DNA from 3 places in the Bacillus sp. MC1252 genome. Region 2 is predicted to be linked to each of the others. Evidence: riboswitches for the same ligand, from Rfam matches in the RefSeq annotation. Region 2 holds a riboswitch; each other region holds the start of a gene.
What was found. A riboswitch is a leader RNA that binds a small molecule or an ion and turns the genes downstream of it on or off. The one in region 2 is predicted to bind thiamine pyrophosphate.
Positions count from the first base shown of each region.

Region 1 (6,839 bases), 310 kb from region 2:
TTTAACACCTAAAACAGTGTAACGATAAAAAAAGGCTCCCAAAAGGGAGTCTTTTTTATGCCTTATAGCTGTTCTTTAATTTCTTTGATTTGATGGATATGGCGTTTTTCATGTGCGCCGATAAAATCAAGATATTGCTTCAAAGATAATTCTTCAAACACAGGGTGTGCAATCACACGTTTAAAATCATCTTCAGTAAACGTTGATAAAATTTGATTGAGCTGCTCACGTGCTGTATCAAGCTCATCCTTTAAATGTGTAGGTGTGACATGCTTTTGCTCAGGCTCAACAATACTAGGCGCAGTGGCTTTTCTTGAACGATCCTCTGCCATTTCTACCGGTTTTGGCTCATATTCTTTAATCGGTGCTTTTTTTCCCTCCGCAGCTAGATGCTTTGCTGCAACTAAGTCCATCTTCTTTAAATGATCTGCCACCTCTTGAATACTCCAAGTATCTTCAGATAACTTTTGGTTTAATTGTTCCTCGCTCAACCCTTGCAGCTCCTGCCACAATTCTTGTCTTGCATCATGTAATAAACTCATTTTCATCACCTCAAGATCAAATTTTATCATACTGGTATATGACAATCATTCTTTAGCTATCAGAGAATTCCTTTGAAGAATTGTGATGAAATATGAAACCTTTACAATAGTGGTTCGTATTACCTGCTAGAAGAAATACATTGGAGGTGAGTATGGTCTAAACGAAACAAAGGCTGTTCATTTCATGATGAAAGGGTGAGGAAGATGGATGTGTTTGGGCTGCCTCTTCAAACGCTGTATTTATACATATTAATGATATCAGGAATCCTGACACTTGTTTTCGTCTTTTTCGGCGATGTATTTGATGGATTGTTTGAAGCGATTCCTGTTCCATTCCTTCAACCAACATTGATCCTCGCATTTCTTACCTTTTTCTCGGCAGGAGGGTTTATCTCTGAAAAAACAGCAATTGTAGGAAGTGGGCTTGGAGCGGTATTATCTGCCATCCTCGCAGTGGTTCTAGTGACCTGTTTAAATGTATTTATCTTAGTCCCGCTTTCCTCTGCTGAAGAATCTCTCTCATATACGGAGGCCGATTTAAAAGGAAGAACTGGGGAGATCATTGTATCAGTCCCAAAAGACGGGTTTGGAGAAGTGCTGTTAATTAGTAATAGCGGGAAAATCTCAAAGCCAGCCGTCAGTTTCGATCAAGAGGAGATTCCGTATGGAACCCGCGTGCTTGTTGTCGAAGTGAACAAAGGTGTTTTATCTGTCATACCAAATGAAGAAATCTAGGAGGGAATGCAATGCCAGGAACAACGATTTTGATTATCATCGGAATTGTCCTTGTGCTTCTTATTGCACTTATTGGCGTATTTGTTTCAAAATACCGGACAGCAGGTCCAGATGAAGCGTTAATCGTCACAGGAAGTTATCTAGGAAGTAAAAATGTCCATGTGGATGAAGGTGGAAACAAGATTAAGATTGTCAGAGGGGGCGGTACCTTCGTACTCCCTGTCTTTCAACAAGCAGAGCCGCTCAGCTTACTATCGAGCAAGCTAGATGTTTCAACGCCTGAGGTTTATACCGAGCAAGGTGTACCTGTAATGGCCGATGGAACCGCAATCATTAAAATTGGCGGATCGATTGAAGAAATCGCCACTGCGGCAGAACAGTTTTTAGGTAAAACAAAAGAAGACCGCGAAAACGAAGCAAGAGAAGTACTAGAAGGTCACCTTCGTTCGATCTTAGGATCAATGACAGTTGAAGAGATTTATAAAAACAGAGAGAAGTTTTCTCAAGAAGTACAACGTGTCGCTTCTCAAGATTTAGCGAAAATGGGACTCGTCATTGTGTCCTTCACCATTAAAGATGTCCGTGATAAAAATGGCTATTTAGAATCTCTAGGTAAGCCAAGAATTGCTCAAGTGAAACGTGATGCAGATATTGCAACAGCTGAAGCGGATAAAGAAACACGTATCAAACGTGCCGAGGCAGATAAAGATGCGAAGAAATCTGAGCTTGAGCGTGCCACCGAAATCGCTGAAGCAGAAAAAATCAATGAGCTGAAAAGAGCAGAATTCAGACGGGAACAGGATACAGCGAAAGCAAGCGCTGACCAAGCGTATGATCTAGAAACAGCTCGCAACCGTCAGCACGTGACTGAACAAGAAATGCAAGTGAAAATCATCGAACGCCAGAAGCAAATTGAATTAGAAGAAAAAGAGATTCAGCGTCGTGAACGTCAATACGATTCTGAAGTGAAAAAGAAAGCGGATGCGGACCGTTATGCTGTTGAGCAATCGGCTGCGGCGGAAAAAGCGAAGCGTCTCGCTGAAGCAGATGCGAAGAAATACAGCATTGAAGCAATGGCGAAAGCAGAAGCTGAGAAAGTCCGAATTGACGGGCTGGCAAAAGCGGAAGCTGATCGTGCGAAAGGGGAAACAGAAGCAGAAGTCATTAGACTGAAAGGACTTGCGGAAGCCGAAGCGAAAGAAAAAATTGCTGAAGCATTCGAACAGTATGGTCAGGCAGCGATCCTTGATATGATTGTGAAAATGCTTCCTGAATATGCGAAGCAAGTATCTGCACCACTTTCTAACATTGATAAAATTACAGTTGTTGATACAGGCGGTAACGGGGAAGGCAGCGGTGCCAATAAAGTCACAGGCTATGCCACAAATCTGATGTCCAGCCTTCAAGAAAGCCTGAAAGCATCCTCTGGAATTGATGTCAAAGAAATTATTGAGAACTTTTCAGGCAAAGGCAATGTGAAGCAAAGCATTCAAGAACTAACGAATGAAATCAAAGAGCCAAGAAAAAAGGAAATAGCTGATCGTCAAATAGAAGAATAACATCAAAAGACACTTTCTATCAGAAGGTGTCTTTTTTACTTGAGATTGAGGTTGATATGAAGAAAGATTCACAAGAATGGCTGCGGATATCATATGAACACTATCGAGGCCTCGCCATAGCTAAAGGGAAGGGGTATGTCTATAATGGGGAGAGGTCCAAATACAGTTCCTGGATTAAAGACCGCTATCCTTTACGAATTGAATTTTAAAAAATTATAATAAAGATAGAGTGAGAACTTGCATAAAGGGGTGGCATAGATGAAGGTTAGACATGCAGTACATAAAGATATTCCTAAAATTGCCGAGATTCATGTGAAGAGCTGGCAAACGACTTATCATGGTATTATTTCACAAGAGTATTTGGATGCTTTAAATGTAGAGGAGCGGAGAGAGAGCTGGAGAAGCAGATCGCTTGAAGGTACGTTTATCGTAGAAGACGCTGATGGAGTATTTGGTTTTGCTTCCTTCGGAAAACAACGTGATGAGCGCTATTCAACATATGATGGTGAGCTTTACGCCATCTATTTATTACAGCAGAAGCAAAAGTCAGGAGCGGGTATCGCTTTGATTGCAAAAGGAGTGGACTATTTATTAGAGAAGGGTTATAAGAATATGATGCTATGGGTATTTGAACAGAATTCGGCGAAGCAATTTTATCAAAAGCTTCAGCCTAGTTTTGTCGTCACCAGCCAGTTCGAGCTGGCTGGCGAGAAGCATGATGAAATAGGGTATGGATGGGAGCTGCCTGTATTAAATGAACATGTACAACGAATTAAATCGTCAGTTTCCAATAATAATGAGAGAAAAAGGTGAAGAGTGTAGCAAGCAAAATATAAGAAATAAAAGGAGTAGCTTCTACTTTCCCTTTCACGCCTGCTATTTTTAATGCTTCATAGAAACCTGCCAAAAAGTAAGCAAGACTGAGAATATAGCAGCACAGCATAATGGAGTAAGGATTCATTGACGTACCTCCAGCTTGAAATCTTCTACTATTAATAGATTCCATAGAGTAGCAAATTATGCATAAAAAAATAACCAGCTGAAATCAGCAGGTTATTTTTGATGAGGAAAAACCAAACGAGATGCACTTGGTATTAATAAACAAAGAACGATACTGCAAATAATAAAAGATGGAACCATATACGTGCTGTTATAAATTAAAGAGTAGACCCATCCTGGTGTTCCTTTTGGTGCATATTGCGAAAAGAATACGACGCCAGAAATAAAGAACGTCAGCAGTCTAAAGAAGCTGGCGACAAATACGGATAGAATAATATAGAAGAATTGTTTCTTTCGCTTTTTATCCTGAATTGCTTTTTTGATCAATCCTGAAAATAGCCCGCTTAGACAAATGACAACAGATGCCACGAAATAATCGAGAAATCCTTGTACAGGTGTAGCGATAATAGGGCTATTCATCAGCTGCAGGCCGGCAATTAACACACCGATGATAAACCCGGTAGACATTCCCCATCTAATAGACATGAGAATGACAGGAATCATGATCAGTGCAATAGACCCGCCATTCGGCATCCTTAAAAAGAGACCTGATAAGTAATCTAATACAAGAGCAAGCGAAGTCATAATCGCGATTTCCATAAGGCGTACTAGTTGATTTGATTGCTGCATAAAAAAATCTCCTTTTTCATGAATTGAGCAAGGAGAGACCGTGTAAGGATGAGTATGTTATTCATAGAAAAACATATTGGTTTGAATACAACACATGTATTCAAGTGATTCCACATTCCTACTTCAGTATTAACTGACAGGTTCAAAGGGTCAGAACAACGAATCGTTCACTCTCAGCACAAAGCTCCCCCTGCGGTTATTTAGTTTCAATCTATTATAAATATACTAGAGACCTTCAGGATCAACAATAGAGAATTACTGCGATAAGCACTTTTTGTAGCATTATATAGGAAGAGATAAGGAAAAATAAATTATTTAGAAAAAATACTTGTTTCTTCTTTCAAAAGGTGTTATATTTGTATTCGCCGCTAAAACAGCGCGGTTGATAAATAACATGAAGAAAAAAGTTGTTGACTTGACCTTGATAGAATGTTATATTAGTAAAGTCGCTTCTGAGCGATAACGAACATGATCTTTGAAAACTAAACAAGACAAAACGTACCTGTTAATTCGAGTTTTTATAAAAAAATCCTATGATACATCATAGGTAGTCAGTCAAGCTGACGAGGCAGGAAGGATCACATACTAAGTTCGCTACATCGTGTAGCAACGCATGTGTGATATGCATCCTGCATACCTCGGAGAGTTTGATCCTGGCTCAGGACGAACGCTGGCGGCGTGCCTAATACATGCAAGTCGAGCGGACAGAAGGGAGCTTGCTCCCGGATGTTAGCGGCGGACGGGTGAGTAACACGTGGGTAACCTGCCTGTAAGACTGGGATAACTCCGGGAAACCGGAGCTAATACCGGATAGTTCCTTGAACCGCATGGTTCAAGGATGAAAGACGGTTTCGGCTGTCACTTACAGATGGACCCGCGGCGCATTAGCTAGTTGGTGGGGTAATGGCTCACCAAGGCAACGATGCGTAGCCGACCTGAGAGGGTGATCGGCCACACTGGGACTGAGACACGGCCCAGACTCCTACGGGAGGCAGCAGTAGGGAATCTTCCGCAATGGACGAAAGTCTGACGGAGCAACGCCGCGTGAGTGATGAAGGTTTTCGGATCGTAAAGCTCTGTTGTTAGGGAAGAACAAGTGCGAGAGTAACTGCTCGCACCTTGACGGTACCTAACCAGAAAGCCACGGCTAACTACGTGCCAGCAGCCGCGGTAATACGTAGGTGGCAAGCGTTGTCCGGAATTATTGGGCGTAAAGGGCTCGCAGGCGGTTTCTTAAGTCTGATGTGAAAGCCCCCGGCTCAACCGGGGAGGGTCATTGGAAACTGGGAAACTTGAGTGCAGAAGAGGAGAGTGGAATTCCACGTGTAGCGGTGAAATGCGTAGAGATGTGGAGGAACACCAGTGGCGAAGGCGACTCTCTGGTCTGTAACTGACGCTGAGGAGCGAAAGCGTGGGGAGCGAACAGGATTAGATACCCTGGTAGTCCACGCCGTAAACGATGAGTGCTAAGTGTTAGGGGGTTTCCGCCCCTTAGTGCTGCAGCTAACGCATTAAGCACTCCGCCTGGGGAGTACGGTCGCAAGACTGAAACTCAAAGGAATTGACGGGGGCCCGCACAAGCGGTGGAGCATGTGGTTTAATTCGAAGCAACGCGAAGAACCTTACCAGGTCTTGACATCCTCTGACAACCCTAGAGATAGGGCTTTCCCTTCGGGGACAGAGTGACAGGTGGTGCATGGTTGTCGTCAGCTCGTGTCGTGAGATGTTGGGTTAAGTCCCGCAACGAGCGCAACCCTTGATCTTAGTTGCCAGCATTTAGTTGGGCACTCTAAGGTGACTGCCGGTGACAAACCGGAGGAAGGTGGGGATGACGTCAAATCATCATGCCCCTTATGACCTGGGCTACACACGTGCTACAATGGACAGAACAAAGGGCTGCGAGACCGCAAGGTTTAGCGAATCCCATAAATCTGTTCTCAGTTCGGATCGCAGTCTGCAACTCGACTGCGTGAAGCTGGAATCGCTAGTAATCGCGGATCAGCATGCCGCGGTGAATACGTTCCCGGGCCTTGTACACACCGCCCGTCACACCACGAGAGTTTGCAACACCCGAAGTCGGTGAGGTAACCTTTATGGAGCCAGCCGCCGAAGGTGGGGCAGATGATTGGGGTGAAGTCGTAACAAGGTAGCCGTATCGGAAGGTGCGGCTGGATCACCTCCTTTCTAAGGATATATGGAGCAGCGTGCGTTTTGGTCTTGTTTAGTTTTGAAGGATCATACCTTCAAAACATGTCTCTAGCGAGACAGGATTGTTCTTTGAAAACTAGATAACAATAAGTAATACATTCACATTGAATGCAATGCAAAGTTCATCACACATAGTGATTCTTTCTAAAGTAAGAAATGGTTAAGT
Region 1 covers NZ_CM166369.1:2,737,666-2,744,504, reverse strand. Annotated here, with positions in the region: gene ACYH0L_RS14160 (iron-containing alcohol dehydrogenase) at 1-22, shown strand, start outside; gene ACYH0L_RS14155 (DinB family protein) at 63-542, opposite strand; gene ACYH0L_RS14150 (NfeD family membrane protein) at 747-1,277, shown strand; gene ACYH0L_RS14145 (flotillin family protein) at 1,289-2,836, shown strand; gene ACYH0L_RS14140 (GNAT family N-acetyltransferase) at 3,095-3,649, shown strand; gene ACYH0L_RS14135 (hypothetical protein) at 3,609-3,797, opposite strand; gene thiT (energy-coupled thiamine transporter ThiT) at 3,890-4,465, opposite strand; TPP riboswitch at 4,564-4,666, opposite strand; rRNA gene ACYH0L_RS14125 (16S ribosomal RNA) at 5,101-6,649, shown strand; rRNA gene ACYH0L_RS14120 (23S ribosomal RNA) at 6,832-6,839, shown strand, end outside.
Region 1: linked by a shared signal. The riboswitch ahead of thiT (energy-coupled thiamine transporter ThiT) and the one ahead of thiC (phosphomethylpyrimidine synthase ThiC) in region 2 are both predicted to bind thiamine pyrophosphate.

Region 2 (6,839 bases):
GCTCAAATTCATCCTTTGTTCGAAAAGGAATGCCTTGCTCAAGCTGCTCCTCCACATGGCTTTCTAAACGGGACGTATCAATTTGAAAGAAGAGATGAATAGGCTCCGCCCAGCCGCCTGGCCTTCCATGAAACGTAGAAATGACACCGTCCTCTGATAATCCGATATATCCATTTGCTTTACTTAATGGAGAGATATCATCAATTTGTTTTCTAAAAAGGGCAAAATCCTCTTGTTGTTCTACCAGCGTCCAGCCTTTATACTGCGTCCAAAATGTGTCTTTGTCTTCTAATGATGCCCGGTGTCTTTCAATACTCACATCGCCGTCTAGATAGACTTTTTCAAGCTGCACGGTGATGGTGTTTGACTGCTTTTGCAAGTGTTCTTTTCCTTCCATATCCGCAGCGAAAAAAAGAACACTTGTCATGATAAGTCCTGTAACGAAACGTTTCATCTTCACTTTCACTATTTACACCTCTTTAGAACATAAGATCGATGCATGACATATGTAGTTTGACCCATTTTTCTAAACATTAACCAAACCGATTACACTGACTCGTTTTAAGAGTCTTTCGTTGTATCCTTCATTCGTAAATGTTATGTTTTATACAATCCATTGCTTTATCGAATGAAACGGTTTTTTCATCATTCGTTTTTCAGCCGCATAAACTGAAACCAAAGAAGGTGAAGTCAATGTCAGATATCAAAAGATTAGCCGAATCGATTCAGTATCATGAAGAAAAACGTTTTAATAAGCTCACCTTAAAACCGGCAGAGCTTGAGCTGTGCGGCAAAGGAAGAAGTGCCTATGTATTTTCATATAAAAAAGCTGGCAAGAAAATGGCGCTAAAAGTCTTTTTCCCTTCTTATCAACACATTGCCCGCAAAGAGGCAGCAATTTACGAAAAACTTTCCGGTTCGTCATACTACCCTGAGATTTATGAGTCTGGGGATCAGTATATTTTAATGGAATATATTAAAGGCTACACATTCTATGAATGCCTGACAAAGGGTATTCCGATCAAGAAACAAATGATTGAACAAGTAGATGAAGCGCTAGAAGAAGCACGTGAGAAAGGGTTAAACCCTTCAGATATCCATCTGCGCAACCTGATATTAACAAAGGAAGGCCTCGTTAAGGTGATCGACGTTGCCCGCTTCACCCAAACGAAAACATGTCATCAATGGAATGATTTAAAAGCCGCTTACGCCTATTACCAAAAACCTTTTTTCCCTAAAAAAGCGCCGCGTCTGTGGCTTGAAGTGATTGCCTATTTATATAAAAAGAACTGGCTCTCCCGCGGCCAGCTTAACAACCGAAATGATTTCTCCGCATAACGAAAGCCGCTCTCCTTCCGAGCGGCTTTTCTGTTTTATTCTGTTTCTACATGGATACTATTTACATTTAATAGATTAATGATTTCATTATTCAGCTTAAACCATTGATTGGATTCCTCAATTTTTTTATACACATCGTAGGTAGCTGGACGTTTCAGCTCGAAATCAAGCACTTCCCCATTGTTCATATGAAATGTTACCTTGAATACTTTCATCATAAGATCACCTTCCACTCTTTCTTGTTCGCTAACTGGTAAGGTCAGCTCTTTTCATTCATTCTCTACTCAACTCGTTTCCCCTCCTTCTTTCCTTCCAAACACAAGAAGTTTAAATTTTGTTTAAATTCACACAACATCTCTATCTCTCTAATCTGCAAAGAAGTATATTGTTTAAAAAGGGGGCTGTCTTCATGAAACAGAAAAAGAAAAAGAAAAGAACATCCCCAGAGAGACAAACTGTCTTGTTTCATTTAACAGATGCCCTGATTCCGAGTATGGAAATCATGGCGATTGCAGTAAGAGCACTTTTCCATCTCGTGAGAAAAGCCTTTTCAGCCGTTTTATAAAACCCCGCACAAAAGGAGTGCGAGGTTCTTTTTTTAGGATTGATAGATTTGACTTCCTTGGCTGATAAACTCTTTTGCCTTCTTCTCCATCTCTTTTTTCACTTCTTCTGATTGATTGCGGATATCATGAGAAATTTTCATACTGCAAAACTTCGGTCCGCACATGGAGCAAAAGTGAGCGGTCTTTGCGCCTTCAGCAGGCAATGTTTCGTCATGGAACGCCAAAGCTCTTTCTGGATCAAGTGACAGGTGGAATTGATCCCGCCACCTAAATTCAAATCTGGCTTTCGATAATGCATCATCGCGCTTTTGAGCAGCAGGATGTCCTTTTGCTAGATCAGCTGCATGTGCGGCAATTTTATAAGCAATGACACCTTCTCTCACATCTTCTTTGTTCGGCAAACCTAAATGCTCTTTTGGTGTCACATAGCAGAGCATGGCTGTTCCATACCAGCCGATCATGGCAGCGCCGATAGCGGATGTAATGTGATCATACCCCGGGGCAATATCTGTTGTAAGAGGTCCTAGCGTGTAAAATGGTGCCTCTTTGCAAATCTCCATCTGCTTATCGACATTTTCTTTGATTTTATCCATTGGGACATGTCCAGGTCCTTCAATCATCACCTGTACATCATGTTTCCAGGCGATCTCTGTCAATTCCCCTAGCGTTTTCAGCTCTGCAAACTGCGCCTCATCATTTGCATCAGCGATCGAACCTGGTCTGAGTCCATCTCCAAGAGAAAAAGCAATATCATAGGTTTTCATAATTTCACAAATATCTTCGAAATGGGTATAAAGAAAGTTTTCTTGATGATGAGCGAGACACCACCTTGCCATAATAGCTCCGCCTCTTGACACAATTCCCGTTACCCGATCGACTGTAAGCGGAATATACCTTAATAGTACGCCCGCATGAATCGTGAAGTAGTCTACACCTTGCTCTGCTTGTTCAATTAATGTGTCTCTGTACACGTCCCACGTCAAATCTTCTGCCACTCCATTCACTTTTTCAAGTGCCTGATAAATGGGAACGGTTCCTACTGGGACTGGGCAATTCCGAATGATCCATTCTCTCGTTGTATGAATGTCCTTCCCAGTGGACAGGTCCATCATTGTGTCTGCCCCCCACCTGATCGCCCACGTCATCTTCTCTACCTCTTCATCGATGGATGACGTCACAGCTGAATTGCCAATATTCGCATTGATTTTGACGTGAAAATGCTTTCCAATAATCATCGGCTCACTTTCTGGATGGTTAATATTCGCTGGGATGACTGCTCTTCCGCTAGCTACTTCCTCTCTCACAAACTCAGGGCTCAGCTGTTCTCTCAAAGCGATAAATTCCATTTCAGGTGTGATGATGCCTTTTTTTGCATAATGCATTTGTGTCACACTGGCGCCATTTTTCGCGCGGAGCGGCACATGATGAAAATCAGTATGGACATGATGAAAGGACTCTTTCCCCTTTGAACGATACCCGTTATCTTCTGGTTTCACATGACGACCTTCATAGCTTTCTGTATCTCCTCTTTCTTTAATCCACGCCGCTCTAAGACGCTTTAAACCCTTTGTAACATCAATATGGGCGTTTTCATCTGTGTACGGTCCACTTGTATCGTACACACGGATCGGGTCATTTTGAATGTCGCCCGCCTGTGTCACAGTATTTGAGAGCATAATCTCCCTTTTTGGCACCAAGATGTCAGGTCTTGAGCCCTGCTCATACACCTTTCGACTTCCGTCAAAGCTTGATAGTAAAGATTGGGTTGATGGGACATTTTTCTTTTCTTTCATTTGCTGTTCTCTCCTTCTCTTTTTGTCATCGGACAGGATGGAATCAGCACCAGCAAAAAACCAGGCTCTATGTTGAGAACCTGGTTTCGTCGTCAGAAAAAAACATGAATGTCATTCATATGACACATGTATCATCTTCAACTTCCCCACGCTGGTACGAGCCAGATCAGGTCCAAAGGGTTAAGAAACTTAAGCTTCTCTCTCAGCCCACTTTAGCGGGCACCCCTAGTCACTTTTATTGATTTCCACATCAGTTTATCATAGAGACGATATGAAAAAAAGAAGATTCAGGAAAATAGTTCCTTTCCCCTACAAGCTGTACCGATGAGCATGATATGCAAACTTCTATACAACAGCTTCCCCTTTATTTCGATCAAATCAGAAATCATCATTGATCCTTTTTTCCTACTATGTATAATTAATCTAAATGAAGAATTTTTTATACAAACTACTTGTTCAAAGGAAGTTCTAGTCGATTGCAAACATTTCTAACATTTATCAGTGATGAATCGGACGATGATGAAGTGGACATCCATTATTGCTGGTATTTTATTACTTGGATTTGGCTGTTATTTCTTTTACGAATTTTATATAGGCATCAAGATATTTTTTTAAGAAAAGGCTAGAGTTCGTAATGAACTTTAGCCTTTTTTATTCATTCAACTATCGGGTCATGCCTGTTTGTCCTGTTTCAAATTGTGTTTTTCTCATATCTCTGAAGCGTGTGAATGCTCCTTCATCTTTGATGACTTGGACAGCTCTTCCATCTGCATAACGAGTCGCTGCTTCTTCTACTTGTGATACGCCCTCTTCCGTCAGACGTCCATCCGATTTAATCGCAATATAGACATTTTCATCAGTGACCATAACTTGTGAGTCTGCTACGTGATTCATTTTATTCACGCGGTTCGCAATTTTTCGTGAACGCTGTATGTTCTCTTGTTTATCGTAGCCAGAGAACGACATTTGGTTATGATAATTCATATCTCCATGACTGTAGCGTCCATCTCCGCCAGTAAGCGGCATTCTCACTTGATCCTCCGTAGGACGCGAACGATAATCAACATTCGTTGTATTTTCGTTCATCCCTTCCATAAGCTCAGAAATTGGGCCTTGGTGATCTTGGTTATTGTCTGCCGCCCGTTGATTCGAATGATAACCGACCGGCTGGCCTGATTGATTATAACGAGTATCTACACCCGCATTGTCATTTGTACCACATGCAGTTAAACCAATAGGAAGAAGCACTAATGCGATTGTTTTTTGCCATTTTTGTCTCAAACGAAAAACCCCCTGTACAAATTCAATCTCATGAGCGCGAAACTGGCTCTGTTTTAGCATGTACAGTTCAGGGAAAAATCAAGCTGTCAGTTATAAACAAAAAAAGGAACGATTGAGATCGTCCCTTCTGTCATTAATCTTCTTCGTCTTCTTCTGGTCTTGCAAAAACGGATTGACCCGGATATGGCTGCATATAAGGCTGAGCAGGATAAGCCCCCATTTGACCATAAGGAACAGGATTTGGATAATGTCCAGGCCATGGCTGATGATGATGCTTCATGCCATCATCACAACCGCAGTCTTCCTTGCCATAGGCTTCATTTGAAGCGTTTGGATAAAAGCCTTGATTCACGTTCGCATTCACGTTCGCATTTGCGCCTGTATTTGGATGCATATGGTGGTGCCAGTGATGTCCATCGTTTGCATGATGCTCATGATTTTCCCCGTAGTAAGCTGGCGCTTGATAGGCTGGATAATACGGCTGGGCCGGGTAAGGATACGGCATCATGTGATGGTGATAATAGGGCTGGACCGGATAACAAAGACCTGAACCCGGTAAGATAGGTGAAGCCGGCACCATTTGCTGCGGATATGGATACATCGCAGGCATGTAATGACCATGACCATAATAAGGATCATATGATTCATGATGAGGATGCTGGTGATGATCTTTATTTTCTGCCATTCCTCCTACTGCTGTCCCTCCAACATTCGGCATTTGTGGGAAGTTAGGAAGGTTTGGGTAATTGCTATGCTCCATATCTTTTCCCTCCTCTTTTTGAAGCGGAATATGAATAAACGGATCATATCCCTTTGCCACCTCATCTTTGTGATGATCCTTATTCTCATGATGAAAATAGTCCTTGTGATCTTTATGGTCCTTATTTTCATGATAAAAATGATCCTTGTGATCTTTATGGTCCTTCTTCTCATCATGAACATGATCTTTCTTTTCATAAAAGTGATCTTTTTTCTCATGATGTTCTTTTTTGGGAGGAGGCGTGAATGGCTGGTAGAGATTGGTCTGATAATAGTTCACATCAACTTGCGGAAAAACTGGCTGCTCGATCTTTGGCACTGGCGGTACATAAGGTACCGGTTCATTTGGCTTTTCCTTCGGTTTCGTATCTTGCACTTGCACGACATCCTTTGGCTTTTCTTTCACATACGGATGTTCTTTCTGCTTTGGCATTTCTTTCACTTTTTGGTGATCTGTTTTCACAGGAACACCACTAGATGGAATCTTGATCTTCATACCCGGCATGATCAAATCTGGATTACTGAGCTGTGAATTTAGTTTTTTCAATTCTTGAAAGTCGACTCCGTATTTCTTTGAAATTTTCCAAAGGGAGTCTCCTTTTTGCACAATATGAATTTTCAACGTTTTCCCCTCCTATTGCAAAACGTGAACGTAGCGGTTATGTCAGAAGTACAATATGTTTCAACATAAATTTATGCCTATTTACAAGCCGATATGATAAAAACTTGTTTTCTGATAGGAGGGGCTGATGCTTTATTTAATGGTGAGCATTTTATTTAATGCAAGCAAAGCCTCTTTTGTTATCTCTTCATTGACCTGAATCAAACCAACCGGCTCACCCTTCTCAATACTTTCAAGTGACCATAACAAATGAGGCAGATCAATACGGTTCATGGTCAAACATGGACACATATCTGGGTTAAGGGATTCAATTTGTTTATCCGGGTGCTGGTCTATGATGCGTTTGACTAAATTCATTTCTGTTCCGATCGCCCACTTGCTTCCTGCTGGCGCCTGCTTGATCGTATCAATAATAAATTTCGTTGAACCAGCTAGATCAGAAGCTCTTACCACCTCATGCGTGCACTCTGGATGGACAAG
Region 2 covers NZ_CM166369.1:2,427,188-2,434,026, forward strand. Annotated here, with positions in the region: gene ACYH0L_RS12500 (intercompartmental signaling factor BofC) at 1-454, opposite strand, end outside; gene ACYH0L_RS12505 (protein kinase family protein) at 694-1,338, shown strand; gene ACYH0L_RS12510 (hypothetical protein) at 1,374-1,556, opposite strand; gene ACYH0L_RS12515 (hypothetical protein) at 1,748-1,903, shown strand; gene thiC (phosphomethylpyrimidine synthase ThiC) at 1,937-3,697, opposite strand; TPP riboswitch at 3,824-3,934, opposite strand; gene ACYH0L_RS12525 (YhcN/YlaJ family sporulation lipoprotein) at 4,361-4,978, opposite strand; gene safA (SafA/ExsA family spore coat assembly protein) at 5,112-6,359, opposite strand; gene nadA (quinolinate synthase NadA) at 6,492-6,839, opposite strand, start outside.

Region 3 (6,839 bases), 1.1 Mb from region 2:
GTAAGGATCGTTCTGTTGGAAAGGTATTAATTTCTAAAAGTAACTAAACAGAAAGCCGGATTCTACCATTGAATCCGGCTTTTTGATGTGTTGAGATAAGGATTTTTATCACATGATCGTTTTTTGATCGAATGTTTGTTCTTTTTTATTTTGATATCCGAATGAAACCATTATATAATAGAGACTGGAAGGTTTTCTTTCATTCACGGTTCTTTTTAGCTGTTAAAAAACAGGAAAGGATGAGCGTTACCAATGAGTTGTGTCACTGCCAAGCAATTAAAGGTGATTCGAGGGACGATGCAGACTTTTTGCAGCCATTTGGAGTATGATGGCCATGGTAAGCTTCATATCAATACCATCATGGCTTTTATTAAAAGGGAATTCGGTGTAAGGAAAATGAAAGACATTCCACAAAGTCGGTTTACTGAAGCGCTAGAATTAATACAAGACTTTGATTTATACACGGACAAAATAGAGATTCGTGATCGTCTATCAGAAAGGAATTAACTAAATTGAATATTTTAGCAATGATTTTAGTAGGAATTGTCGCGATAGAACACATTGTCATCATGTTACTAGAAATGTTTTTTATGGAATCAAAGATGGCTAAGAGATCTTTCCGGCTCCCTGAACACTTACAAAAAGATCCAAATGTGAAGGTGATGTTTGCCAATCAAGGACTTTATAACGGGTTTCTAGCTGCAGGGCTCATTTGGGGGCTCATTCTCGGATCGAATACCGTTGGATATATGATTCAGCTATTTTTCATTCTTTGTGTGATCATCGCAGCGGTATTTGGCGGTGTAACATCCAATAAATCCATTATCATCAAACAAGGAGTACCAGCCTTGCTCGCATTAATTGCGCTTATGCTGGCGATTTAATCTTAAATAAAGCCGCCCCGATAAGGACGGCTTTCAGCGTGTAGACAAACCTTCGCATTCGGTGTCAGTCCTGCGTGCAGGTGCTCACGAATCTCAAATTCGCTCTGCTCCGGTACACGTAGACTTCAAAGGTTTTCTATCACGCTGAAAAGAAGACAAAGGGCTAAAATAAAGATCATTTTAGCCCTTTGTCAACAAGCTGAGCCGCTCTGATAAGGGCGGCTTTATCTTTTTCGAAGACCCATCAAACGGATAATGGATGTCAGACAAAGAGCTACGGCAACAGCCAAAATGATTTTTCCGTACATGACCCCTGTTAGGTTCATTAAGAAGACGGCCAATATGATACAGAGCGTGATGATGATCATCACAATCGAATAGGTTTTCATCTCTTTTCCACTCCTTTAAAAGTTCCCTCCAGCACGAGAGGTCTGTCAATCTTTCCTCATATTATATCACTCAATGGCAATTTTACATGAAATTCCCTACCAACAGAATGTGACATAGTGATGAGATTTGAAGTGATGGCATATTTTTTAGAAAATCGGGTATCACATAAAGAGTTGCATCGAAGTCGAATTGCTTGATATTTAATTGTGCAAAATATAAAATAACCACATGATGAATCGAAAGGATGATCAAGTTGAGTAAGAAAGTTTTATTAGTATCGACAAGCAGCCCGGAAATGAACGGACACCCAACAGGCTTATGGTTAGAAGAATTGGCGGAGCCATTTCACATCTTTAAAGAAAATGAACTAGACGTACAAATTGTCTCCATTCAAGGTGGAACTGTACCGATAGATAAAAATTCAATTCCTGAAGGTGTTCCAGCGCAATATCAGGATGTATTTGAATTACTTCAAGACACAAAGGCGCTAACAGATGTGAACCCAGCTGATTATGATGGGATCTTCTTTGCGGGAGGACATGGCCCAATGATCGACTTTGCATCCAATCAGCTGTTAGCTGATGCGATCTTAGCGATTTCAGAAAAAAATGGTGCAGTCGGAGCCGTTTGCCACGGTGTTTCAGCCTTTGTTGATGTGAAGGATCGTGATGGAAAATCATTTATTGAGGGAAAAAAAATAACAGGGTTCACGAACGAGGAAGAGGATGCCGTTCAGCTGACATCAAAGGTTCCATTTTTATTGGAAACAAAGCTTCGTGAGCAAGGAGCGGTGTTTGAAAAAGGAGAAGCTTTTGCGCCATTCGCTGTTGTTGATGGACAAATCATTACTGGACAAAACCCAGGATCAAGTGCAGAAACAGCACGACTATTTGTCAAAACCATTGTATAAAATGACCAAAAACCAGTCGTAACGCATACGGCTGGTTTTTTTGTTATAAAAATGTCCTAAAAAAGACCGAAACAATTACTGGAATAATGGTAAAATGATCACAGGGTAAAAAACCCAAATGAGGGAAAAGGGGATGTTCCTGTGAGAGCATTTTACGTAAAAATCACCGCAGCTTTACTGTCTGTTTTACTTGTGACAACAGGTTTATTTTCACCAGCGTTAAAAGCAGAAGAAGCGCCAAAATCAGATGGAAAAGTGTCGCCACTGACGGAAAAAGCCATTCAGCAAGTGCAAGAGTCGTTTTTGAAGCAGGATGAAGGAACCGCTATTCAACAGAAGCAAATGAAAAAAACATTTAAAGTAGATAAGAAAAACGGAATAAGTATCAAACGAAAAGCCGCTAAAGATGGAAAGCTGCGCACGTCTGCCGTACGCTCCATTGATGGACTAGCAATCAACCAATCGGCTGTCTTAACAGAGGACGATCCAGTTGATTTATGGTTTTTAAGCACGTCTTCACCCCAGGCACTCATCAGCCGGATTACCTCTTCAAATCCTGATTATTTCGTCCAATTATTTGTTGTTGATTATGAAACAGGACAAGCCTACCCAACGGATCTCATTCAGCCGGCTGGCAGTCTTCTTGGGTTAACCAATTTACCAGCTGGTGATTACGCATTTGGTATCACAAGCGGTGGAGACTTCGGAGACTCCTACACGTTACAGGTTAATGCAAAAAATCCACCTAATTTCACAGGTGCTGTATCTCTATCGTCAACCCTGCAATACTTTGTAGCTGAGTATGCAAATGGTGATGTATTTGCAAATGGCACAAAAGTATATAACAAGCAATCGAAGACAGCAGATTATGAATGGAAGCGTGTGTTTTATTTCTCATATGATGGAAAATATGAACAGAGAACCCATTCGATTTCAAGTGTGAAAGTGAAAAGCATTTCGGCACCAGTGTCGTACTCAGCTCCTTATGCGAGTTCCTCAGAGGCCATTCTCGTCTACTTAGATGTGGAGACATTGTTTATGTACCATCAATCATCGTTTGCAAGCGGGCAATATTATCATGATACCTTTGTTGATACTCTCGGGAAGACAACACCAAGACGCCTAGACCTTGATGATTTGACAAATTACGGCGATCATATTTTAGCCGTTGATTTAAAAACAGGAAAGCCGATTGATTTCTTCAGTGTTCTTAATTTTTACTATGCTGCAGGGATCGAGAAGCTGCCAACAATTAAAACATTGAATTAAGAAAGGCGGTTGACATCAAATCGCCACATGTGTAGAGTAAAGATAATTAAATGACAAAAGTCCACTAGGGGAGTCATGTATGACTGAGACAAGAGAAAATCTTGGACCCTTTGAACCTGATCTAGTTCGTACTAGCGGAGGGAAGTGGAGCTGGACCTTGTCTTATTCATGATTGAATTGATAAGAAGGCCGCTCCATTTGGGGTGGCTTTTTCATTTATTCAACTGAAGAAGAGGAGGCTTTTTTTATGACATTTTCAACGCAATTAAGGAAAGAAGCGGAACCATTATTTGAAGCCATTTATCAGCATCCGTTTGTCAGAGGGCTGGCAGCAGGAAAGCTTGAAAAGGAACAGATCATTCATTACGTCAAACAAGATGCAGAATACTTACATGCATTTATTAAAATTTATGCGGCAGCAATCAGCAGGTGTACAGATAGAGAGGACATTGCCTTTTTCCATCAGCAGATGGCTTTTGTACTAGATAGTGAGACGCATCCTCATCAAAACCTTTGCCGAGTGGCAGGTGTAGCATATGATGAGCTTCAAGGTGCTTCGTTGGCGCCGAGTGCTCATCACTATATTCATCACATGCTGCAAGTCGCACAGGGAGGCACACTTGGAGAAATTATTGCTGTTTTGCTTCCTTGCCCTTGGACATATTGGGAAATAGGCAAACGAATGCTTTCAGACGTGCAGCCTGACCCGGCACATCCATTTTATGAGTGGATCACGTTTTATGGCGGGTTAACTGACTCTGTTACAGTTGAGCTTTGCAAAAGGCTTGATCAGTGGGCGGAAGGAGCAAGTGAGAAAGAAAAAGAAAAAATGAAACAGCACTTCTTCTTAAGCTGTCAGCTTGAGTACAAATTCTGGGAAATGGCGTTCACTGTGGAAGAGTGGCCAGTCAAGCTGGAGGTGCATTCATCATGACGTGGAAGATGAAAGAAGTCGTCCTTGCCGTGATTCTATCTGTGGCGTGCGGTGTGATCTACTTAGGGTGGTCCACTCTTTATTTACCGATTACAGCACTTGTGGGTCCAGCAGGAGGCAATATCATGTTTGGGATTTGGGTGATTGCCAGTCCAATCGTCGCTTATATCATCCAAAAGCCGGGAGCTGCCCTCATTGCAGAAACAGCCGCAGCCTCCGTGGAATTACTGACAGGCAGCCACTTCGGTCTTTCAGCTCTGCTGATTGGTGTATGCCAAGGACTTGGGGCAGAAATCGCCTTCGCTCTTTTTGGTTATAAACGATATCGCATGTGGACACTTATGCTGTCTGGTGCCTTTGCAGCTGTTGGAGCGATGGCATATAGCCTGATGGCCAATGGATTTGGTTATTACACGCCTCAAGTTTTACTCATGACACTTGTGACTCAAATCATCAGCGGTATGATACTTGGGGGATGCTTAGCGAAAGTTGTAGTGGATGCATTATCCAAGACCGGTGTACTGAATCAATATGCCATCATGAAAGAAAAACGAAACAAAGGTGAACAGCATGGATTCATTTCTCGCGTGCAATAATCTCACTGTCCGTTTTTATGAACAGCCTAAGCCCGTTCTGCATGAAGTATCTCTTTCTATTCAAAAAGGGGAAAAGGTGCTCATTTTAGGGCCAAGCGGAAGCGGAAAATCCACGCTCATTTCGGTTCTTGCTGGAATTATTCCAGAACATATGGAAGCAGACGTGCAGGGAGAAGTGATGTTACAAAGACATACAGGCGTCATGTTTCAAGACCCTGATTCCCAGTTTTGTATGCACCGGGTCAATGAAGAAATTGCATTTAGCTTAGAGAACCGTTCTGTACCTCGTGAAGAGATGGATGACATCATTCGGCATCTCATGCAAAAAGTACAACTGGATGTCGATCCGAATACAGATATTCACACATTATCAGGCGGCATGAAGCAGCGATTGGCGCTTGCTTGTTTACTAGCGTTAGAGCCGGATGTTCTGTTCTTTGATGAACCGACTGCACAGCTTGATCCAGCAGGCAGAATGGAGATATTTCAGCTGCTACAGCAGCTTGCAGCTGATCAGGATCAAACCATGATTTTTGTGGAGCATGTGCTAGACGGTGTCATCGAATGGATGGACCGGGTTATTTTATTAGATGATCAAGGCTGCATTTTGGCAGATGGATCTCCGAAAGATGTGATGACAGCATATGAGGGAGAAATGAAAGAGGCAGGCATTTGGCGTCCAAAAATATTTCCCGAGAAATGGTCCACTATTATTCAAGATCCATTTCACCCACTGAGTCAAACACTTATGCAAACCTTTGAGTCAAGCAAAGAGCGGCGTGAGAAAGTCCGATCAACAGATCGAGAGACAATCATTCGAACAGAGGATCTTCAATTAAGCTACGGGAAAAAAAGGATTATGAATGACCTTCGGTTGGATATAAAAGCAGGAGATTGGGTGGCGATCATCGGGGAAAATGGAAGCGGAAAAAGTACATGTCTCAAACATTTAATCCGCTTAGAGCCAATCAAAAAAGGCCATATTTTCTTAAAAGAAAAACATCTCAAAAAGTGGTCTGACCGATTACTATATGAAAAAGCAGGCTTTGTTTTTCAAAATCCAGAGCTGCAATTTATACAAGACACGGTGTTTGATGAAATCGCATTTGGCGGAAGACAGCGAAATTGGCCAGAATCAGTTGTACAAGAAAAAACGGTTCAGCTATTGGAAGAGTTCGGCTTAGAGAAGCATGCGAAAGCACATCCTTTCACCTTAAGTTTAGGGCAAAAAAGAAGATTAAGTGTCGCCACAATGCTTCTTTTTGATCAGGATGTATTAATGTTAGATGAACCGACTTTCGGGCAGGACGAAAAAACGGCGAAGGAATTAATCAGACGTTTAAAAGAGCGCCAACGCCAAGGCACCACTGTTATGATGGTCACACATGATATGGAGATCGTCGATGAGTGCGCAGATCAGGTGCTGCTTTTTCACCAAGGAGAGCATGTGTATGATGGCACGCCTTATGATTTATTTTCAAATCAGAAACTCGTTGATTCTTATCAGCTGAGAGTGCCTTTGCATTATCGCTATGTGGCTGAAAGAAAGGACGTGCTGACGATTGCAAAGTAATCACTCCTTTCTATCCACTGTGAATCCAGTTATGAAATTACTCGCTCACCTTCTTGCAATGTGCTGTCTGATGGCGATTTCTGATCCTAAAACAACGTTCATCATCTGGCTGTTTGCTCTGGGCATCGGGCTTGTACTAGGCAGTTGGAATATCAAGTATCTTATCACAAGATTTATCCCTTATTTGATCTTTTTTATTCTTGTGTTTTGGATGATGGCGGCCTTCGGCAAGGGGGATCATACTGTTTGGAAGTGGGCCTGGTTTCATGTCACAGAGGAGAGT
Region 3 covers NZ_CM166369.1:3,501,918-3,508,756, reverse strand. Annotated here, with positions in the region: gene ACYH0L_RS18115 (immune inhibitor A domain-containing protein) at 1-47, shown strand, start outside; gene ACYH0L_RS18110 (ORF6C domain-containing protein) at 253-507, shown strand; gene ACYH0L_RS18105 (DUF1304 domain-containing protein) at 513-884, shown strand; gene ACYH0L_RS18100 (hypothetical protein) at 1,109-1,273, opposite strand; gene ACYH0L_RS18095 (type 1 glutamine amidotransferase domain-containing protein) at 1,528-2,184, shown strand; gene ACYH0L_RS18090 (hypothetical protein) at 2,326-3,453, shown strand; TPP riboswitch at 3,510-3,613, shown strand; gene tenA (thiaminase II) at 3,701-4,387, shown strand; gene ACYH0L_RS18080 (ECF transporter S component) at 4,384-4,983, shown strand; gene ACYH0L_RS18075 (ABC transporter ATP-binding protein) at 4,958-6,556, shown strand; gene ACYH0L_RS18070 (energy-coupling factor transporter transmembrane component T family protein) at 6,546-6,839, shown strand, end outside.
Region 3: linked by a shared signal. The riboswitch ahead of tenA (thiaminase II) and the one ahead of thiC (phosphomethylpyrimidine synthase ThiC) in region 2 are both predicted to bind thiamine pyrophosphate.